DNA from 3 places in the Massilia sp. CFBP9026 genome. Region 3 is predicted to be linked to each of the others. Evidence: riboswitches for the same ligand, from Rfam matches in the RefSeq annotation. Region 3 holds a riboswitch; each other region holds the start of a gene.
What was found. Region 3 has a riboswitch for cobalamin ahead of SOM28_RS24440 (cobaltochelatase subunit CobN). Riboswitches for the same ligand answer to the same signal wherever they lie in the genome.
Positions count from the first base shown of each region.

Region 1: linked by a shared signal. The riboswitch ahead of SOM28_RS23030 (TonB-dependent receptor family protein) and the one ahead of SOM28_RS24440 (cobaltochelatase subunit CobN) in region 3 are both predicted to bind cobalamin.
Region 2: linked by a shared signal. The riboswitch ahead of SOM28_RS26135 (TonB-dependent receptor domain-containing protein) and the one ahead of SOM28_RS24440 (cobaltochelatase subunit CobN) in region 3 are both predicted to bind cobalamin.

Region 1 covers NZ_JAXCWH010000011.1:107,690-110,957, reverse strand. The annotation lists gene SOM28_RS23030 (TonB-dependent receptor family protein) at 1-1,438, opposite strand, end outside; cobalamin riboswitch at 1,507-1,748, opposite strand; gene SOM28_RS23025 (DODA-type extradiol aromatic ring-opening family dioxygenase) at 1,836-2,651, shown strand; gene ylqF (ribosome biogenesis GTPase YlqF) at 2,802-3,268, opposite strand, start outside.
Region 2 covers NZ_JAXCWH010000019.1:9,004-12,271, reverse strand. The annotation lists gene SOM28_RS26145 (adenosylcobinamide-GDP ribazoletransferase) at 1-645, shown strand, start outside; gene SOM28_RS26140 (histidine phosphatase family protein) at 645-1,187, shown strand; cobalamin riboswitch at 1,195-1,425, shown strand; gene SOM28_RS26135 (TonB-dependent receptor domain-containing protein) at 1,491-3,268, shown strand, end outside.
Region 3 covers NZ_JAXCWH010000013.1:99,513-102,780, reverse strand. The annotation lists gene SOM28_RS24450 (VOC family protein) at 1-170, opposite strand, end outside; gene SOM28_RS24445 (ROK family transcriptional regulator) at 237-1,487, opposite strand; cobalamin riboswitch at 1,638-1,856, shown strand; gene SOM28_RS24440 (cobaltochelatase subunit CobN) at 2,040-3,268, shown strand, end outside.

The DNA.
Region 1 (3,268 bases), on a different contig from region 3:
GCGCAGTCGCCTTGCGAGCATCGGTGCCGGCGCTAACGCCCAGTTCCAGGTCGCGCGAGGTTTGCGGCTCCAGCACGTCCAGGGTCGAACGGTAGGAGTTCTCGTCGATGTTGGCGATGCGATAGCTGCGGCCGGCCTTGGCAAACACGGCTACCTGCGGCATCACGTCGATGCTGCCTTCCACGGTCCAGGCGTTGAGCGACTGCTTGCGGTGCTCGCCCAGGACAGCCGGGAAAGCCAGCGGGTCGCTGTAGTCCTTCTCGAAGCGCTCATGACGCCCGCCAACCGCCAGACGGGCATTGTGCGGCGCATTCCAGCGCAGTTCGTCGCGCAGGTAGAAGGCTTTCGAGTCCTGGCGCGCATCGCCGGCCGAGTAGTCGGACGTGACCTTGCGGTCCCAGCGGATCAGGTCGATGCCGGTGACGAATTCGTTGCGCTTGTCGCCGAAATCGAGGGTGTGGCGCAGGCGCGGCGAGAACTGGGTTTGCTCGGCCTCGTAGCGCGAAGCAGACGTGCCGAACTGGGTCGAGACATAGGTCGACGTGACCTCGCGCTCGCGGTGCGACAGCTCGGCTGCCAGCTCGAAGGCGCCGATGCGGTGCTCGACGAAGGCGGTCACACGATCGGTGTCGAGCGAGCCGAAGTCCTTTGGCGTCTTGGTCTGGGTCGGAATGGCCAGGAACTGCGCTTCGGTCAGCGAACCTGGCAGGCGCGAGTCGGAACGCGAACTCTCGAAGCGCAGGCCAGCGCGGCCGTTCGGCGCATAGGCGTACTGCAAGCCGCCGCTGAAGCTGGTCTGTTCGTACTTGTTGTTGTCGCGGTAGTTATCGGTGCTGCGGTCAGCCACGGCGGCGTCGAACGACCAGGGGCCGGCGCCATGGGTAATCGACGCGCGCAGGTCGCGGTGGTCGAAGCGGCCGGCTTCGGCGAACAGGGAGCCGTGCGTTCCGGCACTACCGCCGCGGCGGGTGACGATGTTGATCACGCCGCCGGTTGCGCCGTCGCCATACAGCACGCTGCTGCCGCCGCGCGTGATCTCGATACGCTCGACCGTGTCCACGGGGATGGTCGACAGCACGGTGTGCGCCAGCTCGTTCTCGTTCAGGCGCACGCCGTCGACCAGCACCACCGTGTTCTGGGCGCTATTGGTGCCGAAGCCGCGCAGGTCGAGGCCGAAGTCCGGCGAGCCGTCCAGGCTCTGGCGGCCGAACACGCCGCCGATCTTGCGGATCGCCTGGTTCACGTCGGTGGCGCCGGCGCTGCGGATCTGCTCGGCGGTGACGACGGTGGCGCCGATCGGCGTGGCCTGGGCCGGGAAGCGCGGGCCGGTGATGAGGACTGAAGGGACAGTGTCCTGGGCAGCGGCATAAGGGGCGGACAGGACGAAAGCGCAAGCCAGTGCGAGTGGCGCGCGGCGCGGTGCGGCAGCAAAAATCATGATGAATGTGTTCTCGATAAAAGGCACCGGCCTGCTTCCCCGCAGGCCGGAGTCAACGGAAGCGCCTGGCGCTTCCACCTGGTTTGGCCGGTATCCGGGCTGGCAAGCATGACGGCCTCACCTTCCTGCGCGTCATGCACAGTGGTTGTCGAGACCGTCCGCCACGCCTGTTGAATGGGAGCGCGGCGCTTGTTGACCGTTGCGGGGGCAGCACACTTCCATGACGGCGCGTGGCGCGGCCATGTCGTGTTTCCCGTTTAACTTCGCGCACCTGGATGTGCGCGAGAGCACCAAAACGGGGCGATTATACCTTGACAAGGTGCGGCCTGCCCGGCCGCCGGCAGCTTGGCGCGGGATCGGCTACCATCGTTGTTTTCATGCTTCATAAGGAGCTGCCATGGCACGTCTACCCACTTACTTCGTCTCTCACGGCGGAGGCCCCTGGCCGTGGATGCGCGAGCAGTACGGTACTGCCTACGACCAACTGGCCGCCTCGCTGGCTGCCATGCGCGCCGAGGCTGGAGAGACGGTGCGCGCGGTGCTGGTCGTGACCGCCCACTGGGAGACGCCGCAGTTCATGGTGTCGTCGGGCACTGCGCCCGGCATGATCTACGACTACGGCGGCTTCCCGCCGCACACCTACCAGGTGAAGTATCCGGCGCCGGGCGAGCCGGCACTGGCGCGGCGCGTGGCAGACTTGCTGGAAGCTGCGGGCCACCCGGCCGCGCTGGACGCCGAACGGGGCTTCGACCATGGCACGTTCTCGATGCTGTACCCGGTCTATCCGGAAGCGCGCATGCCGGTGGTGCAGCTGTCGATCCGGCGCGACCTCGATCCGGCCACCCACCTGGCGGCGGGCCGCGCGCTGGCGCCGCTGCGCGATGAGGGAATCCTGATCATCGGCAGCGGGCTGTCGTACCACAACCTGCGCCAGTTCGGGCCGAATGGGCGCGAAGCCTCGCAAGCCTTCGATGGCTGGCTGCAGCACGCGCTGCTTGAACTCGATCCGTCGCAACGTGAACAAGCCTTGCTGCGCTGGGACACGGCGCCACAGGCACGGGCGGCGCATCCGCGCGAGGAACATCTGATTCCGCTGATGGTGGCATTAGGGGCGGCCGAACAGGAGGCGGCGGCCTGCGTCTATCATGAAGACGCGTTCATGGGGAATCTGGCGGTGTCGAGTTTCAGGTTCGGAGAGCCGCCGCAGGTTTAAGCAATCTGCTGCGCCGCCAGCACGTCGTACCCGCGAAGGCGGGTACCCAAGTACTGCGTGAGCTACCGTAACGCTGGCACACTTGGGTACCCGCCTTCGCGGGTACGACGTTTTGAGGCTAACGCTGGAAACGCACGCTAGAGGCGCGCCTTACGTCCCGCGCTTGCCGCGTGCCGCTTCTTCGGCCTTGGCGGCTGCCTTCTCGGCCGCGATGCGGGCCTTCTCGGCCACCTCGGCCTCATGCTGGGCCAGGCTGGCCGCGCGCGACTCGGGCGTTTCCAGGCTGATGCGGCCCAGCGCGCCCTGGCGGTAATCCTGCAAGAGGGTATGCGCCGCCTTCTCGTAGTCGTAGTCGCCGCCGCGCACGCGGAAGCCGCGACGCTGCGCCACACCCTCGACCACCGCCACGCCGTCCATCCCTTCGGTCTTGAAGCCGTAGCGCGCGGTGAGCAGCTGCGGGTAGCGCTGCAGCAGCAGCTCGCCCAGGTACTCGGCCACTTCTTCCTCGACCAGCGCATTGGTGCCGATCGCGTGGCTGGCGGCCAGCATCAGGCCGTCGCTGGCCATGGCGATCTTTGGCCACAGCATGCCGGGGGTATCGACCAGCACCACGTTCT
Region 2 (3,268 bases), on a different contig from region 3:
GCCATCGGCGCGTCCGTCTACCTGGTGGCCGCGCAGTGGTTGCCGGCGGCGGTGGCGGCCGTGCTGTCCACCGCAGCCACCATCTACCTCACCGGCGCGTTCCATGAAGACGGCTTCGCCGACACCTGCGATGGCCTGGGCGGCGGCATGACGAAGGAACGCGCGCTCGAGATCATGAAGGATTCACGCGTCGGCGCCTACGGCGCGATCGGCATCGTGTGCATGCTCGGCGCAAAGCTGGCCGCGCTTGCCAGCCTGCCGCCAGCCAGCGCCATCGGCGCCCTGCTGCTGGCCCATCCGCTCTCGCGACTGGCCGCCACGTCCCTGATCTGGCAGATGGAGTACGCCCGCGCCGAGGGCAAGGCCAAGCCGCTGGCGGTGCGCATGAGCGACCGGGAATTCGGCATCGCCGCGCTCACCGTGCTCGTGCCCGCGCTCGCGCTGCTGGCCTTCGGCTTGCTCGACCTGGCCGCAATCGTCGCCTCGGTGCTGGCAGCCATGCTGGCCACGCGCTGGCTGGCGCGCAAGTTCACGCGCCGGCTGGGCGGCTATACGGGCGATTGCCTCGGCGCCGTGCAGCAGCTGGCCGAAGTAGCCATCTATATTGCGGTGCTCGCCACGCTCGGACGCGGCGCGCTGGCCTGATGCGTATTTACCTGGTGCGCCACCCACGGCCCGAGGTGCCGGCCGGGCACTGCTACGGCCGCAGCGACCTCGCGGCGAACGAAGCCGACGTCGAACGGGTGCTGGCCTCATTGGCGAACCAGGGACTGCCCGGCGCGATGCCGGTCTACGCCAGTCCACTCGCGCGCAGCGCGGTCCTGGCGCAGCGGCTCTCGCCAGCGCCAGCCTTCGACGCGCGCCTGGCCGAAATGGACTTCGGCGCCTGGGAAATGCGCAGCTGGGACGACATCCCCCGCAGCGAGATCGATGCCTGGAGCGCCGACCTGCTGCACTACCGTCCCGGCGGCGGTGAAAGCGTGATGGACGTGGCCGCACGCGTGGCCGGTTTCGATGCCGACATCCGGCGCGAAGGACATGCGCAGGCCCTCATCGTCTGCCACGCCGGCACCATGCGCCTCATGCACTCGCTGCACCTCGGCGGCACGCTGGCCGATGCCGCGCTGCGCGCCGCGCAGGCGGCACACCGGATTGACTACGGCGAAGTGATGATGCTGGAAACCTGACAAGACCTTATAATGAGCGCGTTTTGGTGCTCGCGCCTGCGTTCGCAGTCGCAGTTAAACGGGAAACACGAGCCCCATCAAGGGCCAACGTGTGCTGCCCCCGCAACGGTAAGCAAGTGCCGCATGCTCTCCCCGAGCCATGCGGCAAACCGTCTCCTCATACCACTGTGCGCATGCATGGGAAGGTCGGACGGCCATACTTGTCAGCCCGGATACCGGCCAAAAGGTGGCGTCGCCTCGCGCGATGCCGTTCAATCTGGCCTACGGGGACGTCGGCTGGTTGCCTTTGATAAGAAACAGTTCATGAATTTCCCAGTAACCCGGCAAGCAGCCGCGGTCTCGCTCGCCCTCGCCGTCATCTCGTCCGCCGCCGTCGCTGACGTTCCTTCACCTGACGCCATCCCCACCGCCGATACCGTCGTCGTCACCGCGACCCGCAGCGCGCAGCGCGCCGCCGACGTCATCGCCGACACCACCGTCATCGATGCCGAGGAAATCGCGCGCTCGGGCGCCGGTTCGGTGGCCGACATCCTGCGCCGCCAGCGCGGCATCGAGATCTCGCGCAACGGCGCGGCCGGCACCACCACCAGCGTCTTCATCCGCGGCGCCAACGCCAACCAGTCCGTGGTCCTGGTCGACGGCGTGCGCTTCGGTTCGGCGACCACCGGCACCGCCAGCTGGAACGCCATCCCGCTGGGCGCCATCGACCGCATCGAGATCGTCTACGGTCCGCTCAGCACCCTGTACGGCGCCGACGCCATCGGCGGCGTGATCCAGATCTTCACCCGCAAGGGCGAAGGTGCTCCAGTCGTCACTGGCTCGGTGGGCGTGGGCAGCAACGCCACGCGCCAGGCCGACGCTGGCATCTACGGCAGCAGCGGCGGCCCGAACGCGATCAGCTACGCCTTCGGCGCCGGCTACGAGGATTCGGACGGCTTCTCGTCCACCCGCCCGGGCGCGTCGGGCTACAACCCGGACGAAGACGGCTACCGCCGCCGCAACGCCAACGGCCGCGTGACGATGGCGCTCGCGCCGGGCCACGAGATCGGCGCCCAGTTCCTGGTCAGCCGCCTGTTCAGCCAGTACGACAGCGGCACCGCCAACTATGACGTCCACAGCGATAACGACCTGAACACCGCCGCGGTCTTCATCCGCAACCAGATCCTGCCGAACTGGCATAGCACGCTGCAGTACGCGCGCTCGGAAGACAAGTCGGGCAACTTCACCAACGCGACGCCATCCGGCGCCAGCCAGATCGATACCCAGCAGGACGAGTTCAGCTGGCAGAACGACATCGCCATCGGCCGCGACACGCTGCAACTGCTGTACACGCACCGCAAGGAAGAAGTGCCGTCGATGCGGCGCTCGCGCATCACCAACTCGTATGCGGCCGCCTACTCGGCCAAGCGCGGCCCTCACCTGGTCGACGTCAGCGCGCGCCACGACCGCTCGGTCTACGGCAGCAAGAACACCGGCGCCGCCGGCTATGGCTATGACTTCGGCAACGGCCTGCGCGCCACCACCAGCGTCGGCACCAGCTTCCGCGCCCCGACCTTCAACGAGCTGTACTTCCCCGGCTACGGCCTGGAAACCAACAAGCCCGAAAAAGGCCGCAACCGCGAAGTGGGCCTGCGCTACGACGGCAACGGCTACCAGCTGGACGCGACCTACTTCCACAACCGCCTGACCGACATGATCGTGTCGAGCACCCCATGCCCGGATGGCGCCAACAAAAGCTGCGCCTACAACGTCAACGAAGGCCTGCTCGAGGGCTTCTCGCTGGCCGGCAGCACCCGCCTGATGGGCGTCGACCTGCGCGCCAGCCTCGATTGGCAGGATCCGCGCGACGAGACCACCGGCAAGCAACTGGCGCGCCGTGCGAAGAAGCACGCCAACTTCGGCGCTGACTACACGATCGGCACGCTCAAGACCGGCCTTGAACTGACCGTGTCTGGCGAGCGCTTCGACGATGCTGCCAACAACCGCCGCCTCGGCGGCTATGGGCTGCTGAACCTGCACACGACCTGGCAGTTCACGCCCGACTGGTCGCTGCTGATGCGCCTGGATAACGTCGCCGACAA
Region 3 (3,268 bases):
TCCGAGCGGTAGACGAACACCCGTGTGTTGCCGCTGCGGTAGAGCGCCATGTCGTCATCGCCGCCATCGCTCTCGACCGGCTTCAATCCCAGCACATTACCGTAGAACTCTCTTGCCGCAGCCATATCGCGTACGCCGACTGTTGCGGCCGCATCCATATTCGCCAGCATGATCGTCTCCATGGTGATGGTGGCGAATACTCTAGCGCGAACAGGTCCGGTACCGCGCACGCCTTGCTAGCGCCGGGCCGCCTTCAGGAACAGTCCATGCGCCGGCGCGAAGTTGGCATGCAGCGGCAGATAGGCCGCGCCGATGACCTTGGCCGTCATCCCGATCGTCCCCGCCATCACCAGCGGCCGCTCCGTGCCCTGCCAGCTGTAGCGCGTCATCTGCTCCTGCATCGCGGCGATCAGGCGTTCGAGCAGGGCGCGGCTGACGGCGCCATCGACGATCACGCCATCCAGGTCGAGCAGGCAGGCCGCGCCGGTGACGCCGAAGGTGATCGCATTGGCGGCTTCCTCGATCCATTGCCGGGTCACGGCTTCCCACGGCCCGCTCAACAGGCGTTCATCGCCGAACGCCAGCAGTTCCAGGCCGGCCTGCGCATGCATCTCTTCCAGCCGCACCAGCGAAGCCGCCCCGAGCAGCTGCGGCGCCACGCCGCGTTCCTCCGTTCCGGCCAGGCCAAGTGGCATCGAGCCGATCGCGCCGGCATTGCCGAACTGGCCGCTGTGCGGCTCGCCGTCGATCACCAGGCCGCCGCCGACCAGGGTGTCGACGAACACGTACAGATAGCTTTTCAGCTTGCGTCCGCGGCCGGCCACCAGTTCGGCCACGCAGGCCGCGATCGTGTCCTTGGCGAAGTCCACGCGCAGCGGCGTCATGGCTTGCAGGCGAACGCGCACGTCGACCCGGCGCCAGGCTTCTGCCTCTTGCGGCAACAGGCTTTCCAGGCCGTGCCAGGTGCCCAGCGTGAGCGGGGCGGCCAGGCCGATGCCGGTCAGGCGCGGCGCCAGTTCCGGGCCGAGGAAGTCGTCCACCTCGCGCAGCCTGGCGTCGATGGCGGCGAATACCTGTTCCACTTCGGGGCTGGCGTAGGGCGTCGACGACTGCCAGCGCAGCGCGCCCGTGAAATCGAGCAGGACCACGTCCAGTGCGCGCCGGCCGATCTGGATCCCGATCGAGAACGCGCCTTCCGGGTTCAGGGCGATCGGCTGCGACGGCTGGCCGACCTTGCCCCGCACCGCGTCGCGCTTGACCACCAGTTGCTCGTCCAGCAGGCGGTTGATGATCACCGAGGCCGTTTGGGTACTGAGCTTGGTCAGGCGCGCGACTTCGGCCTTGGGCAGGCTGCCGTGGGTGCGGATCGCCTGCAGCACGACCCGCTCGTTGTATTCGCGCATGCCGACCTGGTTCGAGCCGACGCTGCGCAGCAGCGGCATGGTGGCGGGATCAAAGGCGGTAGGCGGTGCGTTATCGGGCGGCATGGCGCGGGCGTTCAAGGGGAGGGACGGCTGGAAGCCGCCAGTATAAATCCATTCCCGGTAAATAAACCCGTGCGATTTATTTTTCAGGGCAATCTCGATTGCGGAAGAAAAATAATGCGGTGACAACTGGTCGAACTTGGCGGTAGAATCGCGCCCAATCAAGTGAATGGTGCCTTCCTGCTCGTCTGCAGGGAGGTGAAACGGGAAGCCGGTGACGTGCGCGATAGCATCGCGCGCCAGTCCGGCGCAGCCCCCGCTGCTGTAAGCCTGACGACTCCGATCGAACGCCACTGTGCCCTGTGCACGGGAAGGCAGGACCGGGGAAGGAAGACGGCGAGCCAGAAGACCGGCCATCCACGATGCATTCGTACGTCCCGGGGTGAGGGCGTGCCTGTTGGTTGTTCGCTGTTCCTTCTTTTGCTGCTCGTGCTATCGCCCATGCGGTCGTGCGCCCTCGTGGCGTGCGCGCACGCGTCCCTGTTCATCGTGAAGGATGGCGGCTGCCTGTTGTCATGCGCGCTTCAAGCGCGCAGCTAAAAGGTCGACGTTCACATGAACACGCTTTTCCTTGTCCGCATCTGCGCCGCATTGGCGTTCCTGCTCGCCTGCGCTTCCAGCAGCGCCGCGACCCTGTTCGCCGTGGTCACCGAGCGCGCCGCACCCGGCGCCATCGAGGCCGCCCACCGCCACCTGGCCAGCCATCCGCAAGACCGCATCCTGCTGCGCACCCCGGCCCAGCTGATGGCGGCGGGTGAGCGCGACGTGGCCAAGTGGATCGCCGGCGCCGACACCATCCTGGCGGTATCGCTGTTCGGCGACCCGGCGCGCCGCATGAAGGATGGGCTGGCGCGCCACGCCAGGCCGGCCACCGCGGTGCTGGCGCTGAACGGCGAGGCGACCCTGAACCTCATGACGCGCTCGCGCCACGGCAGCCTGGCCGGATTCTCGCCCGAGCTGCTGCGCCAGCTGGCGGGCGAGGCCCCGCCGCCGGCCGCGCTGCAGGCGGCCGACGCCGATCCCGCCGCCCGCCACTGGCTGGCCGCGCGCCGCGTGTGGCAGGCGGGCGGCGTCGACAACACAACGGAGCTGATGCGGCACCTGCTCGCGCCAGGCACGCCCCTGGCCGATCCGCAGCCCGAGCCCACCCTGCGCCTGCGCGTGGGACAGCGCGAGATGCAGGACGCCGCCGCCTGGGGCAATGCCTCGAAGCTCGGCCTGCAGGACCGGCCGACCGTGGTCGTGCTCGACCTGGCGAATATGGATGGCGTGGTGCCCGCGGCGCTGTGCCGCCGCATCGAGCAACTGGGCCAGCCCTGCGTGCAGCTGCTCACGCGCTGGGGCGGCGCCTCGCGCGAAGCGCTCGAGCGCCTGCCGCAGCTGGTCGCGCCGGCCAAGCCTGCGGCGCTGGTGGTGCTGCAGGACTTCGTGGTCGGCGCCGCCGAGGGCCGTGCGGCGGTGGACGAAGCCTTCAAGCGCCTGGACATCCCGGTGTTCAAGGCGATCCGCCTGTCGGACCGCACCGCGATGCAGTGGCAGCTGTCGCCCGATGGCCTGCCACCCGATTCGGTCCAGTACCGCGTGGCCCTGCCCGAGCTGCAGGGCATCAGCCAGCCGATGGTGGTGGCGGCCCTGGGCCAGCCCCAGCGCGACCGCCAGACCGGCATCGAGAACCGCCCGCCGGTACTGCTGCCGGCCGAAGTCGACCGCCTGTCGGGGCGCGTGGCGCGCTGGCTGGCGCTGCGCGCCAAACCGAACGCCGACAAGAAGGTCGCGATGGTTTA